Linked DNA regions of Allochromatium vinosum DSM 180. The protein of the gene in region 3 interacts with the protein of the main gene of each other region in a pairwise test. Links are inferred from orthologs where the notes say so. Each region holds a gene or a part of one and is shown on either strand. Other genes may lie near its edges.

Region 1 (4,649 bases), 1.1 Mb from region 3 along the record:
GGCGATGCTCGCTGCGGGTGTTGCCGTATGGCGCGTCTGGCAGCAGTCCGGCGGTCGTCCGGCGACCGTGATGGCCGGGCACAGTCTCGGCGAGTATGCAGCGCTGGTTGCCGCCGGTGCACTAAGCTTCGCCGACGGCATCCGGCTCGCCGCCGATCGCGCGCGCTTCATGCAGGAAGCCGTGCCGGCGGGCGAGGGTGCCATGGCCGCCGTGCTCGGACTGGAGGACGCGCAGGTCGTGGCCCTCTGTGCCGAACAGGCCCAGGGCGAAGTGCTGTCCGCCGTCAATTTCAACTCGCCCGGTCAGGTCGTGATCGCCGGTTCGGCCGCTGCCGTTGCACGCGCCATCGACGCCGCCAAGGCGGCCGGCGCCAAGCGCGCGCTGCCGCTGCCGGTGAGCGTGCCGTCACACTGCGCCCTGATGCGCCCGGCGGCCGACCGCCTGGCCGAACGTCTGGCCGATGTGGCGCTGGCCGTGCCGAGCGTGACTGTGATTCATAACGTCAACGTCGCTCCGGCCGAGGACGTCGAGTCGCTGCGCCGCCGGCTGGTCGAGCAGCTCTACAGCCCGGTACGCTGGGTCGAGACGGTCGCATCCGTCGCCGCGCAGGGCGTGACCACCGCGCTCGAATGCGGTCCGGGCAAGGTGCTGACCGGGTTGAACAAACGCATCGCTGACAATCTGACGACGCTGCCGGTCTTCGATCCGAAGACGCTGGAGGCGGCACTGGAGGCAACCTCGAATGCTTAAGGGTGAAATCGCGCTGGTCACTGGCGCTTCGCGTGGAATCGGACGGGCCATCGCCATGGCGCTGGCCGAGCAGGGCGCCACGGTCGTCGGCACCGCCACCACTGAATCCGGTGCTCAGGCCATCGAACAGGCGCTGACCGGCGCCGGCCATCAGGGCCTGGGTCTGGTGCTGAACGTCTCCGACCCGGCCTCCGTCGAGGCGACCCTGGCTCAGATCACCGAGCGTCTCGGCGCGCCGAGCATCCTGGTCAACAACGCCGGCATCACCCGCGACAACCTGCTGATGCGCATGAAGGACGAGGAGTGGGACGCGGTCATCGACACCAACCTGACTTCGCTCTATCGGCTCTCCAAGGGCTGTCTGCGTGCCATGACCAAGGCGCGCAAGGGTCGCATCATCAATATCGCCTCGGTCGTCGGGTCGATGGGCAACGCCGGTCAGACCAACTATGCCGCCGCCAAGGCCGGTATGATGGGCTTCACCAAGTCGCTGGCACGTGAAGTCGGCTCGCGCGGGATCACGGTCAACTGTGTTGCGCCCGGCTTCATCGACACCGACATGACCAAGGAACTGCCCGAGGCGCACCGCCAGACCCTGCTCGGCGCCATCCCGCTCGGGCGGCTCGGCCAGCCGGAAGAGATTGCCAGCGCAGTGGTCTTTCTGGCCTCGCCGGGCGGTGCCTACATCACAGGCGAGACCCTGCATGTCAATGGCGGCATGCACATGGTGTGATCGCTTGTTGGTGTTTCTTTGTTATTCGTTTCAAAACAAGATGTTGAATGTCTTCAATCGATCGCGATCTCGGCTTTCATCGCATCTTGTTTGTCACTAGAATACACCCCGGCCCACTGGGGCCAATTTTTGTCATTCGAGAGGAATCAATCCTATGAGCAGCGTTGAAGATCGAGTTCGCAAAATCGTGGTGGACCAGCTGGGTGTGAAGGAAGAAGAAGTCAACCCAGAGGCGTCCTTCGTCGACGATCTGGGAGCGGACTCGCTCGACACCGTGGAACTGGTCATGGCCCTCGAAGAGGAGTTCGAGACCGAGATTCCGGACGAAGACGCCGAGAAGATCACCACGGTCCAACAGGCCATCGACTACATCAACGCGCACCAGGCCTGAGATCAGGTCGAGCGGATAGATTTAACGCCAGGCGCCAGGCTTCGGCCTTGAAACGAGGGCGCAGCATGGGCTCGTCGAACGTGGCGTTCTGAACGACGATAGAGGTAAGTGATGGCAGGCAGAAGGGTAGTAGTCACCGGATTGGGCCTCGTGGCACCGGTTGGTCTGGACGTCAAGTCCGCGTGGGACAACATCCTCGCCGGAAAGAGCGGAATCAAACCGATCACCCATTTCGATATCGCCCCGTTCAGCACCCGCTTCGGCGGTCCGATCTATGGCTTCGATCCGAGCGACTACGTCTCGGAGAAGGACGCCAAGAAGATGGACAAGTTCATCCATTACGGCTTGGCGGCCGGCTGTCAGGCCATCGCCGATTCCGGACTGGAGGTCAACGAGTCCAACTGTCGGCGCATCGGCGTGGCCATCGGGTCCGGTATCGGTGGTATCACCGGCATCGAGAACAACTACGAGGTCTATCGCGAGAAGGGTCCGCGTCGCATTTCGCCCTTCTTCGTGCCCGCCAACATCGTCAACATGGTGGCCGGCAACCTCTCGATCAAGTTCGGCCTCAAAGGTCCCAATTATTCGATCGTCTCGGCCTGCGCGACCGGCACGCACAACATCGGCGAGGCGGCGATCATGATCCGTCACGGCTATGTCGACGTGATGCTGGCCGGTGGTGCTGAGATGGCGACCTCGCCGGTCGGTCTCGGTGGCTTTGCCGCCGCGCGCGCCCTCTCGACCCGCAACGACGATCCCGAGGCGGCCAGCCGTCCGTTCGACAAGGATCGTGACGGCTTCGTGCTCAGCGACGGTGCCGGTGTCGTGGTGCTCGAAGAGTACGAGCACGCCAAGGCGCGCGGCGCGACCATCTATGCCGAACTGGTCGGTGTCGGTATGAACTCCGACGCCTATCACATGACGGCACCCTCGGAAGATGGTGAGGGCGCCTCCGAATGTATGCGCATGGCGCTGAACGATGGCGGCCTGAACACCGAGCAAGTCCAGTACATCAACGCGCACGGTACCTCGACGCCGGCCGGCGATGTGGCCGAGACGCGTGCCGTGAAGCGTGCCTTCGGTGACTATGCCTACAAGCTCGCGGTCAGCTCGACCAAGTCCATGACCGGGCACATGCTGGGCGCGGCCGGTGGCGCCGAGGCCATCTTCACCATCCTGGCCATCCGCGATCAGGTCGCGCCGCCGACCATCAACTATCACACCCCGGACCCGGATTGCGATCTCGACTGCGTTCCCAATACGGCGCGTCAGATGACGATCGATGTGGCGATGTCCAACTCGTTCGGTTTCGGCGGCACCAACGGGACGCTCATCTTCCGGCGTCTCTGATCCGGTCTCCGTCTGGAGACCGGGACCAGGGAGACCGGTCGGGCAGGGCGCGCGACATGGCCACGACGCCAGGAATCGGCGCCCCGTCTCGGGTCTTGATCGATGGCCGGCCTGGTGATCGGTTCTCGATTCTCGACCGGGCGCTGCACTACGGGGATGGTCTGTTCGAGACCATCCGCCTCGCCGCCGGCTATCCCTGCCAGTGGCAGCGCCACATGGATCGGCTGATCCTGGGCGCGGAGCGTCTCGGCATCGACATGCCCGACACCGCTCTGCTCGCCGCCGAGGCCGCCGACGTGACCTGGGGACAGCGCGAAGGCATCCTGAAGCTGATCCTCTCGCGCGGCGAGGGCGGACGTGGGTATGCGCCGCCGATGCCAGCCGTGCCCCGGCGTCTGCTCCTGACCTATCCCTTGCCGTCCGCGCCGGGGCGTGACTGGCGTCAGGGCGTGGCCGTGCGCTACTGTCAGACACCCGTCTCGATCAATCCGGTACTCGCCGGCATCAAGCATCTCAACCGTCTGGACTCGGTCCTGGCGCGCGCCGAATGGAACGATCCGGCCATCGCCGAGGGACTCATGTTCGAATCGACCGGCGTGCTGGTCGGCGGCACCATGACCAATGTCTTCCTGTGGGATGGTCGCTGTCTGATGACGCCGCCGGTCGATCGTGGCGGCATCGCCGGCACCGTGCGCGGTCTGACGCTGGAACTCGCGGCGCGTCTGGGGATCGATTGTCTGGTCACGCGCCTCGATCGCGCCGCGCTCGATCAGGCACGCGGACTCTTTCTGACCAATTCGATCATCGGCGTCTGGCCTGTGCGCGAGCTGGGCGGACACCGGTTCGATGTGTCTCAACTTCCTTGGAATCTGCTCGATCGGCTGTATCGGGCCGCCTGTATGCCGGGATGATCGACCCGATGTCGAAACGTATCGCCGCACTGCTCATGCTCGTCGTCCTCGTCGCCGGCTTTCTCGCTGGGGCGTTATGGCGCGACTATCGCTGTTTCCTGTCGACGCCGATCCAGGTGGGGGAGGAGCGTGTCCTGTTCGACGTACCGCGCGGGACGTCATTGCGCACCCTGGCCAAGCGTCTGCACGAGCAGGGACTGATCGAGCGTCCGACCTATTTCATCGCGCTGGCCTATCTCCAGGGCGATCAGGGGCGGCTCAAGGCGGGTGAATATGCACTCACGCGCGACATGACGCCGCCGCGCGTCCTGGAACAGCTCACCTCGGGCCGGGTGGTCGAATACAGTCTCACCCTGGTCGAGGGCTGGACCTTCCGGCAGGCACTGGCGGCGCTCGACAGTCACGAGGTCTTCGGCCGTGGCGCCAAGCTTTCGGAGCTGTCCGATGCCGAGATCATGGCCCAGATCGGACGTCCCGAGGAGCATCCCGAGGGACTGTTCTTCCCGGATACCT
Region 2 (5,308 bases), 940 kb from region 3 along the record:
GCGGCTGGCCCTCACGTCCGTGTGGAACGCCCGCATAGTCGTCCACCCGATGCACGTCGAGCAGGATATGGCGATCGCCATAGTCGTGATGAACGCGGATCAGCGGACGGCTGGCGCGCACCTGGATGCCGAGTTCCTCGGCGAGTTCGCGCGCCAGACCGGCTTCGGGCGACTCGCCCGGTTCCAGCTTGCCGCCCGGAAACTCCCAGAGTCCGCCCTGATGCACATGATCGGGGCGCTTGCCGACCAGGATGCGCCCGCTCGCGTCGGCGATGGCGCCGGCCATGACATGGATGATTTCAGGCATGGGCGCGACTCCAGAGCGTCCGTCAGACGGCCGAAGCCGCGCCCATTCCGCGATCAACTCCGATATTCGGCGTTGATGCGCACATAGTCGTAGGAGAAGTCGCAGGTGAGCACTTCGGCGTCCACCGTGCCGCGACCGAGCGCGACCCGGATCAGGATCTCGGACTCGGCCATGACAGCAGCGCCGGCCTGTTCGGTGTAATCCGCCGCGCGACCGCCCGCTTCGACGATGCGCACCTCGCCGAGCCAGATGTCGACATCCTCGATGACTAGATTCTCGACACCGGCCCGCCCCACGGCGGCCAGAATCCGCCCCCAGTTGGGATCGGAGGCGAAGAGCGCGGTCTTGACCAGCGGCGAGTGGGCGATGGTATAGGCCACGCGCCGTGCCTCGTCGCGATCGCGCGCCTGCTCGACGCGCACCGTCACCAGCTTGGTCGCGCCCTCGCCGTCGCGCACGATGGCGGTGGCCAGTTCGACGCAGACCGACTCGACCGCCGCTTGCAGGGCCGCATAGTCAGTGCTGGTCTCATCGACGATGGGCGCATTGCCGAGCGCCCCGGTCGCGGCCAACACGCAGGCATCGTTGGTCGAGGTGTCGCCGTCGATGCTGATGGCATTGAACGAGCGATCGGCCGCCGCCTTGAGACAGCCTTGCAGCACCTCGGGCGCCACGGCGGCATCGGTGGCGATGAAGGCGAGCATGGTCGCCATGTCGGGACAGATCATGCCCGCGCCCTTGGCGATGCCGGTGATGGTCGCCTGACGCCCGTCGATCTCAAAGGTCCGCGAGCAGAGCTTCGGCACGGTGTCCGTGGTCATGATGGCGCGCGCCGCGTCCGGCCAGGCCGCCGCCTCGAACCGCTCCAGAAGTGCCGGCATGGCGGCTTCGAACCGCGCGACCGGCAGCGGCTCGCCGATCACGCCGGTCGAGAAGGGCAAGACCTCCTCGGGCCGACAGCCCGCCGCCTCGGCGAGCGCGGCGCAGCAGGCGCGCGTGTCGTCGAGTCCGCGCGCGCCGGTGCCGGCATTGGCGTTACCCGAGTTGACGAGCAGATAACGCGGCGCGGTCTGGCTCAGATGATGACGCGCCAGCATCACCGGCGCAGCACAGAAGGCATTGCGGGTGAAGACGGCGGCGGTCGTCGCGCCTGGAGCCAATTCGAGCGCAAGCAGATCGTCGCGCCCCTGATAGCGGATACCCGCCCCAATGGTCGCCAGACGCACGCCCGGAACCGGGAGAAAGGACAACTCGGTCTTGTTCTCGCTCATGACGTCATACGCCCTTCAGTCGACCTTGCCGCAGCACTGCTTGTATTTCTTGCCCGAACCACAGGGACAGGGTTCGTTGCGCCCGACCTTGCGCCCGTCGCGCACATAGGGATGATGATCCTCTTCGGCCCGACTCCGGCCACCCGTCGACTCGGACGACTCCTCGTCACCCTCGCCGAAGCCCTCGAAGACATCGTGCTTGAACTCGAACCCCTTGGGCGCGGGTTCCGGCGTGCGCCGAGCCGCGAAGTCGGCCTCCACACCGGCCTGGATCTCCAGCTTGGCGAGCGTCGTCACCACATCCTGCTTGATACCCGCAAGCATGGCCGAGAACATCAGGAACGCCTCGCGCTTGTACTCCTGCTTGGGGTTCTTCTGCGCATAACCGCGCAGATGGATACCCTGGCGCAGATAGTCCATCGCGGCCAGGTGGTCCTTCCAGTGGCTGTCGAGCGTCTGGAGCATGACCGCGCGCTCGACCTGGCGCATATTGGCCGTACCGATCAGATTCTCGCGTTCCTGGTAGCGCTGAGCCAGCGCGTCCTGAATGCGGCGGCGCAGGGTCTCCTCGTGCAGGTCGTGATCCTGGTCGAGCCAGCTCTGGATCGGCCAGTCACCGCCGAAGTGCTCGACGAGCGCCTCTGAGAGTCCGGCGATGTTCCACTGCTCCTCCAGGCTGTCGGGCGGAATATAGATGTCGATCAGCCCCTTGAGCACGTCGGCGCGCATGGCCTCGACGGTCTCGGAGACGTCGAGCGCATCCATCAGATCGCGGCGCTGACGATAGATGACCTTACGCTGATCGTTGGCGACATCGTCGTATTCGAGCAGCTGCTTGCGAATGTCGAAGTTGCGACCCTCGACCTTGCGTTGGGCGTTCTCGATCGCCTTGGTCACCCAGGGATGCTCGATGGCCTCGCCCTTCTGCATCCCGAGGCGCTGCATCATCTTGCCGACCCGGTCGGAGGCGAAGATACGCATCAGGTTGTCTTCGAGCGACAGATAGAAGCGCGAGGAGCCGGGATCGCCCTGACGCCCCGAACGGCCGCGCAACTGGTTGTCGATACGCCGCGACTCGTGACGCTCGGTACCGACCACATGCAGACCGCCGGCCTGGATGACCTGCTCGTGACGCGCCTTCCAGGCCGCGCGCAGTGCCGCGTGATCGGCGTTCGGGCCAGCCTCTTCCAGCTCGGCCTCCAGATTGCCGCCGAGCACGATGTCGGTCCCGCGACCGGCCATGTTGGTGGCGATGGTCACGGCACCCGGACGTCCGGCCTGGGCGATGATGCCGGCCTCGCGTTCGTGCTGCTTGGCGTTGAGCACCTCGTGGGCGATGCCGGCCTTCTTGAGCAGACCCGAGACCAGCTCGGAGGTCTCGATCGAGGCCGTACCGACCAGCACCGGCTGACCGCGCTGCACGCAGTCCTGCACATCGGCGATGATCGCCTCGTATTTCTCCTGCGGGGTCAGATAGACCAGATCGCCGCGATCGTCGCGCACCATCGGCTGGTTGGTCGGGATGACGACGACCTCCAGGCCGTAGATCTGCTGGAACTCGAACGCCTCGGTATCCGCCGTGCCGGTCATGCCCGAGAGCTTGGGATAGAGCCGGAACAGGTTCTGGAAGGTGATCGAGGCCATGGTCTGGTTCTCGGGCTGGATCGGCACCCCTTCCTTGGCCTCGACCGCCTGATGCAGACCTTCCGACCAGCGCCGTCCGGGCATGGTGCGCCCGGTGAACTCGTCGACGATGATGACCTGACCGTCGCGCACGATGTACTCGACGTTCTTCTGGAACAGCGTGTGGGCGCGCAGGGCGGCATAGACATGGTGCATGAGCACGATGTTGCCCGGATCGTAGAGTCCGTCGCCCTCTTCCAGCAGACCGATCTCGACGAGCATCTGCTCGACCTTCTCGTGCCCTTCTTCACTCAGATAGACCTGACGGACCTTCTCGTCGACCGAGAAATCGCCCGGCCCGAAGTCCGGCTGGCCCTCTTCGTTGGTGATGGGCGCCTGACGGGTGAGCCTGGGGATGAGCGTGTCGATCTGCTTGTAGAGATCCGTGCTGCCCTCGGACGGCCCCGAGATGATGAGCGGCGTGCGCGCCTCGTCGATCAGGATGGAGTCGACCTCGTCGACGATGGCGTAGAACGGATCGCGCTGCACACGCTGCTCGGGCGTGAACGCCATGTTGTCGCGCAGATAGTCGAAGCCGTATTCGTTGTTGGTGCCGTAGGTGATGTCGGCGCCATAGGTCTCGCGCCGGGTGCAGGGGCGCAGATGACGATGGCCCTGACCGGCCTCCAGCTCGAACTCGGGATCGAACAGATAGGAGGCCATGTCCGGCCCCAGTCCGCCCGAGGAATTGATGACGCCAACCGACAGCCCCAGGAAGTGATAGAGCCGCCCCATCCAGGCCGCGTCGCGCCGTGCCAGATAATCGTTGACGGTGACGACGTGCACGCCCTGGCCGGGCAGCGCGTTGAGATAGGCCGCCAGCGTGGCCACCAGGGTCTTGCCCTCACCGGTGCGCATCTCGGCGATCTTGCCGCTGTTGAGCACCATGCCGCCGACGAGCTGCACATCGAAGTGCCGCATCCCGAGCACGCGCTTGCCGGCCTCGCGCACGACCCCGAAGGCTTCGGGCAGCAGATCGTCGAGCGTCGTGCCCCCGGCCAGACGCTCGCGGAACTCGACGGTCTTGGCCGCGAGTGCCTGATCCGAGAGCTGCGCCAGTTCGGGCTCGAGCGCGTTGATGCGCGCCACCGTCTTCATCAGTGATTTGACCAGCCGCTCGTTGCGGCTGCCGAAGAGCTTCTTGAATGGATTGAACATCGCGGGATTCTTTAAGAGAGCCTGACGCGGAAAGCGGCGGATGATAACGGATTTCGCTGCGAACCGCGTCTGGGAATGCGCCCGAGGCGCGGGCGTTTGGCCGTGGAGACAGTCGGTCAGCGCAGCACGTCGGCCCTGGCGAGACGCTGGGCCGGCTGGCTACGCAGATAGGGCATGGGATCGACCGCCCGTCCGTTGCGGATCACCTCGAAATGCACATGCGGTCCGGTCGCCGTCCCGGTCGAGCCGACGGTCGCGATCTGCTGGCCCTGCCGGATCAGATCACCCTCACGGACCAGATTGGCGGTATTGTGCGCATAGCGCGTCACCAAGCCATCGCGATGACGGATGTCGACCAGATTGCCGTAGCCATTGCGACGCCCGCTGAAGACCACGAGACCATCGGCAACGGCCAGGATGGGGGAGCCGCGCTTGGTGGCGAAATCGACGCCCTCATGGAACTGACGCGTATTGCGAACCGGATGCACCCGGACGCCATAGGGGGAGCTGATGTAGCCGGAACGCACCGGCCAGCCGCCAAGTTGCGCGCCGGCGGCCCTCGGCTGCTGTTCCAGAACCCGGTCGGCGAGCCGGTCGAGCTTGCGCTCACGATCCTGCACCAGCACCACGAGCGTCGACAATTCGTCGGCCAGCTCCTTGATGGTGTAATCGCGGGCCATGGCCGTCTCGGGACCACCGCGCGGCGGTGCGTTCACGAAGTCGAACTCATCGGGATCGAGTCCCGAGACCTGGACCAGACGCTCGCCGAGCGCATTGATCCGCAGGAGTTCGGCCTGCATTTCGCCCAAACGGGCGGCAATGGCGCCGATCTCGCCGGAATCCGTTACCGACGGGTTGACGGGCACGGTTTCCATGGCGATGCTAGTGC
Region 3 (4,723 bases):
CGCCGCCGGGGATCAGACGCACCGAGACCACGGCGACCAGATCCAGTCCGGCCGACGGCGGGCGCACCCAGAATTGACGCACGCGATCGCGGATGACCGGCACATAGCGATCGGCCTCGCGTGCGATCTGCTCGAAGGCTAGCCGCGAGGCCAGATCCTCTTCACGCGCGCGCTGAGCTTCAGCCACAGCGGCACGCTGCGCGTCCTCGGCGGCTTGCTCACGCGCCAACTGCTCGCGGCGCTGCTGCTCGATCTCCTCGGCCAGACGGCGCTCTTCCTCTTGGGCCAGTCGCTCCGCCTCCTCGGCGAGCTGCTGTCGACGTTCGCGTTCCAGTTCCGCTTCCAGCCGCGCCGCTTCCTCGGCGGCCAGCCGCTCGGCTTCCTGACGCAGACGTTCGCGCTCGGCCTCCATGCGCCGCGCCTCCTGCTCGGCACGCTCACGCGCCTCTCGGGCCAGGCGTTCCTCTTCTGCCCGTTGGCGTTCGAGTTCGGCCTGACGACGCGCTTCGTCCTCGGCGCGCGCGCGGGCCTCGGCTTCCGCAAGTCGGCGGCGTTCGGCCTCCTGCTCGGCGCGGCGGCGTGCCTGGGCGGCCTGCTCGGCGGCAAGACGCTCGGCTTCCAGTTCGGCCTGCCGCTGGGCTTCGAGCTCCAGAGCTTCACGCCGGGCCGCTTCCTCAGCGGCGAGACGTTGGGCCTCCAGTTCAGCCTGACGCTGGGCTTCGAGTTCCAGAGCTTCGCGCCGGGCCGCTTCCTCGGCCTCGCGTCGAGCGGCCTCCTGTGCCTCGCGCTGGGCGGCCAGTTCAGCCGCGCGACGGGCTTCTTCCTCGGCGGCGAGACGCCGGGCCTCCAGCTCGGCCGGATCGGGTTCGGGTGGTTGCGGCTCGGGCAGCTCAGGTTGGGCGGGGCGTTCCGTCCTGGTGGAGTCTGACGTGGGCCGCTCGGGTTCGGGCAGATCCGGAACCGGCACTCCGGCCCCGTCATCCGCTTCTGGCGCGACACCCTCCGCAGATCCGGCCGCTCCAGTCTCCAGGTCCGATACCAGCGCCTCCAGCGCCCGATCCGAGACCAGATTCGCCTGCACCACGCGCGCCTTGGAGCCAATGTCCGGCGCGGGTTTCAGGACATCGATCCCGACGAAGAACAGCAGCGCAAAGAACAGATGCAGTCCAAGCGACCAGTAGAAGGCGCGCGGATTGACGCGCAGGATCTCCCACATGGTCAGGGCTCGCGGCGCTCCGGCGGCACGGTGATCAGTCCGACCTCGGGCGCGCCCGCCTTCTGGGCGATGGCCATGGCACGCACCACGCGGCCATAGTCGACGCTGTTGTCGCCGCGCACCAGGATCGGCGTATCAGGTTGGTATTCGAGCACCACCCGCAGCCGGTCATAGAGGATCTGGTCGCTCGCCGGCTGATTCTTCTCGGCACCGATGTCGATGTAATAGTCCCCGAACTGATCGACCGTGATGACGACCGACTCGGTGGCCGGCCCGGTGATGGCGCCGGTCTTGACCTGGGGCAGACTGATCTTGACCCCGCTGGTGATGAGCGGCGCCGTCACCATGAAGATGACCAGCAGTACCAGCATCACGTCGATGTAGGGCACGACGTTGATCTCGGCCATGAGACGACGGCGGGTGCGGCGGCGGCTGTGCTTGACCATGTGTCGAAGCCCCCTGCCCCGCTCAGCCGCGCCCCTGGCGCTGGAGCAGGGTCGCGAATTCCTCGATGAACTCTTCGTAGCGGTTGTTGAGCCGCTCGACCTGATTGGAGTAGCGGTTGTAGGCGATGACGGCCGGAATGGCGGCGAAGAGTCCGATGGCGGTGGCGACCAGCGCCTCCGAGATACCGGGCGCGACCAGGGCCAGGGTCGCCTGCTCGACGTTACCGAGCGCATGGAAGGACTGCATGATGCCCCAGACGGTGCCGAACAGCCCGATATAGGGACTGGTCGAGCCGACGGTGGCCAGGAAGGCCAGATTGGTTTCGAGACGATCCATCTCGCGGCTCAGGGCCACACGCATCGAGCGCTCGGCCCCTTGCAGCACGGACGGCATGTCGGTGTCCTCGACCTTGCGCAGCCGCACGAACTCCTTGAAGCCGGCGCGAAAGATCACCGCCAGCCCCTGACCGCCCTTCTCGTCCTGACTCAGCTCCTTGTAGAGCGCCCCCAGATCGCCGCCGGACCAGAAGCGCTCCTCGAAGCGATCGGCCAGCTTGCGCGCACGCCCGAGGACACGGGTGCGGTCCAGAATCATGGTCCAGGAGATGACCGAGGCGACCACCAGCACCAGCAGCACCAGTTGCACCACCAGGCTGGCATCGAGGATCAGAGCGAAGAGGGACAGATCGGATGTCATGGGATTTTTTTACTCAGATCGCCGCTGCCAGCCGATCCGGCAGACGGCGCGGACGCATGGTCGCCGCATCGAGGCACACTACCTTGACCGACCCGCGACAGCAGACGGCCTGATCGGCGAGGCGCAGGATGTCCTGCTCGAAGGCCAGACTGGCGCCGCCCTTGTGGCTGAGACTGGAGCGCACCGTCAGCAGATCATTGAAACGCGCCGGGGTCAGATATTTGAGATCGACCGCTGTGACCGCGAAGACGACGCCCTGTTCCGCGCGCAGCCGGTCCTGCTCGAAGCCGAGCGCGCGCAGCCATTCGGTGCGGCCACGCTCCATGAAGCGCAGATAGTTGGCATAGAAGACGATGCCAGCGGCATCCGTGTCTTCGTAATAGACGCGCACCGGCCAGTCGAAACCGGCTGAAGCGCCATGAGTCTGTGTCGACATGCTGGACGTTCCTTGCGACACGAATCCGGACTCCGGCCCCGCGACCGTGCGCGGGAGCCGGAAACGACCCGAAGGATCGGGATCAGTTGCGGGTCTTGTCGACCAGCTTCTTCTCGCGGATCCAGGGCATCATCTCGCGCAGACGCTCGCCGACTTCCTCGATCTGGTGCTCGGCGCCGAGACGACGCATGGCCTTCATCGAAGCCGCGCCCGCCTGATTCTCCAGCATGAACTCCTTGGCGAACTGGCCGGTCTGGATCTCGGTCAGGATGCGCTTCATCTCAGCCTTGGTCTCGCTGGTGATGACGCGCGGGCCACGGGTCAGGTCGCCGTACTCGGCGGTGTTGGAGATCGAGTAGCGCATGTTGGCGATGCCGCCCTCGTAGATGAGGTCGACGATCAGCTTCACTTCGTGCAGACACTCGAAGTAGGCCATCTCGGGCGCGTAACCGGCCTCGACCAGGGTCTCGAAACCGGCCTGGATCAGCGAGGTCAGACCGCCGCACAGCACCACCTGCTCACCGAACAGGTCGGTCTCGCACTCCTCGCGGAAGGTGGTCTCGATGATGCCGGCACGACCGCCGCCGTTGGCCGAAGCATAGGCCATGGCGATGTCGCGCGCCTGGCCGCTGGCGTCCTGGTAGACCGCGATCAGCGAGGGCACGCCGCCGCCCTGGGTGTAGGTCGAGCGCACCAGATGCCCCGGACCCTTGGGGGCGATCATGATGACATCCAGATCCTCACGCGGGGTGATCTGGCCGAAGTGGACGTTGAAGCCGTGAGCGAAGGCCAGCGCCGCGCCCTGCTTGATGTTCGGCTCGATCTGCTCGCGATAGAGCGCGCCCTGATGCTCGTCGGGTGCCAGGATCATGACCACGTCGGCGTCGGCCACCGCCTCTTCGATCGGCTTGACGGTCAGACCGGCATTGGTGGCCTTGGCCGCCGAAGCCGAACCCGGACGCAGCGCCACGGTGACGGAGACGCCGGAGTCCTTGAGGTTGTTGGCGTGGGCATGGCCCTGCGAGCCATAGCCGACGATGGTCACTTTCTTCCCTTGGATCAGCGAAAGGTCGGCGTCTTTGTCGTAATACACGTTGATGGTCATGCGATGAATCCTAGTCTTGGATGGATCGGGTTCGAAAATCGGTTCGAAACGGGGGTTAGAGGGTCAAGCCCTTGGCGCCACGGGCGATGCCGGTGGGACCGGAGCGGACGACCTCGATGATCAGTCCCTCGGGCAGTGCATCGATGAAGGCGTCGAGTTTACGCGAGGCGCCGGTCAGTTCGATGACATAGCTCACGTCGGTCACGTCGATGATCTTGGCGCGGAAGATGTCCACCAGCCGCTTGAGTTCTTCGCGGTCGGGACGCTCGGCGCGCACCTTGACCATCATCATCTCGCGCTCGATGTGATCGCCCTCGGAGAGGTCGACGAGCTTGACGGTGTCGATGAGCTTGTTCAACTGCTTCTTGATCTGCTCGACGATCTCGTCGTTGCCGGTCGTCACCAGCGTCATGCGCGAGAGCGTGGGGTCGTCGGTGGGGGCGACCGTGAGCGATTCGATATTGTAGCCACGGGCCGAGAACAGTCCGGCGACGCGCGAGAGCGCTCCGGCCTCGTTCTCCAGCAGCACGGCGATGATGTGTCTCATATCCGGGTTCCTACAAATCAGGCCAGTTCGCGGTCGGAGTGGCTCGGCGAGAGCTGCATCTCGTGATGCCCCTTGCCGGCGGCGATCATGGGATAGACGTTCTCGGTCGGGTCGACGATCACGTCGAGGAAGACGAAGCGGTCACGCATGGCGAAGGCTTCGCGCATGGCGTCTTCCAGGTGCTCGGGCCGTTCGACCCGCATCCCGACATGGCCGAAGCTCTCGGCGAGCTTGACGAAATCGGGCAGCGCGTCGACATAGGAATGCGAGTAGCGG

What was found. The genes of interacting proteins can lie anywhere in the genome.
Region 1: the proteins of ybgC (region 3) and acpP interact in binary tests that used the Escherichia coli proteins (3 or more experiments, as listed by UniProt). The link is inferred for Allochromatium vinosum DSM 180 from one-to-one orthologs.
Region 2: the proteins of ybgC (region 3) and secA interact in binary tests that used the Escherichia coli proteins (3 or more experiments, as listed by UniProt). The link is inferred for Allochromatium vinosum DSM 180 from one-to-one orthologs.

What each region holds. Positions count from the first base shown.
Region 1 is NC_013851.1:2,165,847-2,170,495, reverse strand. Bases 582-3,256 are described here. They hold acpP (acyl carrier protein), read left to right. Parts: upstream 582-1,638; coding sequence 1,639-1,875; downstream 1,876-3,256. Other genes in these bases: fabF (beta-ketoacyl-ACP synthase II), read left to right, coding at 1,987-3,225; fabG (3-oxoacyl-ACP reductase FabG), read left to right, coding at 744-1,484; fabD (ACP S-malonyltransferase), read left to right, coding at 582-751. Outside these bases: more of fabD, read left to right, coding at 1-581; pabC (aminodeoxychorismate lyase), read left to right, coding at 3,282-4,136; endolytic transglycosylase MltG, read left to right, coding at 4,145-4,649. UniProt on the Escherichia coli protein: Carrier of the growing fatty acid chain in fatty acid biosynthesis.
Region 2 is NC_013851.1:149,324-154,631, reverse strand. The notes cover bases 1,394-4,727. They hold secA (preprotein translocase subunit SecA), read right to left. Parts: upstream 4,420-4,727; coding sequence 1,594-4,419; downstream 1,394-1,593. Other genes in these bases: ALVIN_RS00715 (M23 family metallopeptidase), read right to left, coding at 4,536-4,727; argJ (bifunctional glutamate N-acetyltransferase/amino-acid acetyltransferase ArgJ), read right to left, coding at 1,394-1,578. In the rest of the region: ALVIN_RS00730 (Nudix family hydrolase), read right to left, coding at 1-307; more of argJ, read right to left, coding at 361-1,393; more of ALVIN_RS00715, read right to left, coding at 4,728-5,308. UniProt on the Escherichia coli protein: Required for protein export, interacts with the SecYEG preprotein conducting channel.
Region 3 is NC_013851.1:1,093,760-1,098,482, reverse strand. The notes cover bases 1,085-3,833. They hold ybgC (tol-pal system-associated acyl-CoA thioesterase), read right to left. Parts: upstream 2,796-3,833; coding sequence 2,373-2,795; downstream 1,085-2,372. Other genes in these bases: ilvC (ketol-acid reductoisomerase), read right to left, coding at 2,878-3,833; tolQ (protein TolQ), read right to left, coding at 1,685-2,359; tolR (protein TolR), read right to left, coding at 1,219-1,662; tolA (cell envelope integrity protein TolA), read right to left, coding at 1,085-1,216. Outside these bases: more of tolA, read right to left, coding at 1-1,084; more of ilvC, read right to left, coding at 3,834-3,894; ilvN (acetolactate synthase small subunit), read right to left, coding at 3,956-4,447; ilvB (biosynthetic-type acetolactate synthase large subunit), read right to left, coding at 4,465-4,723.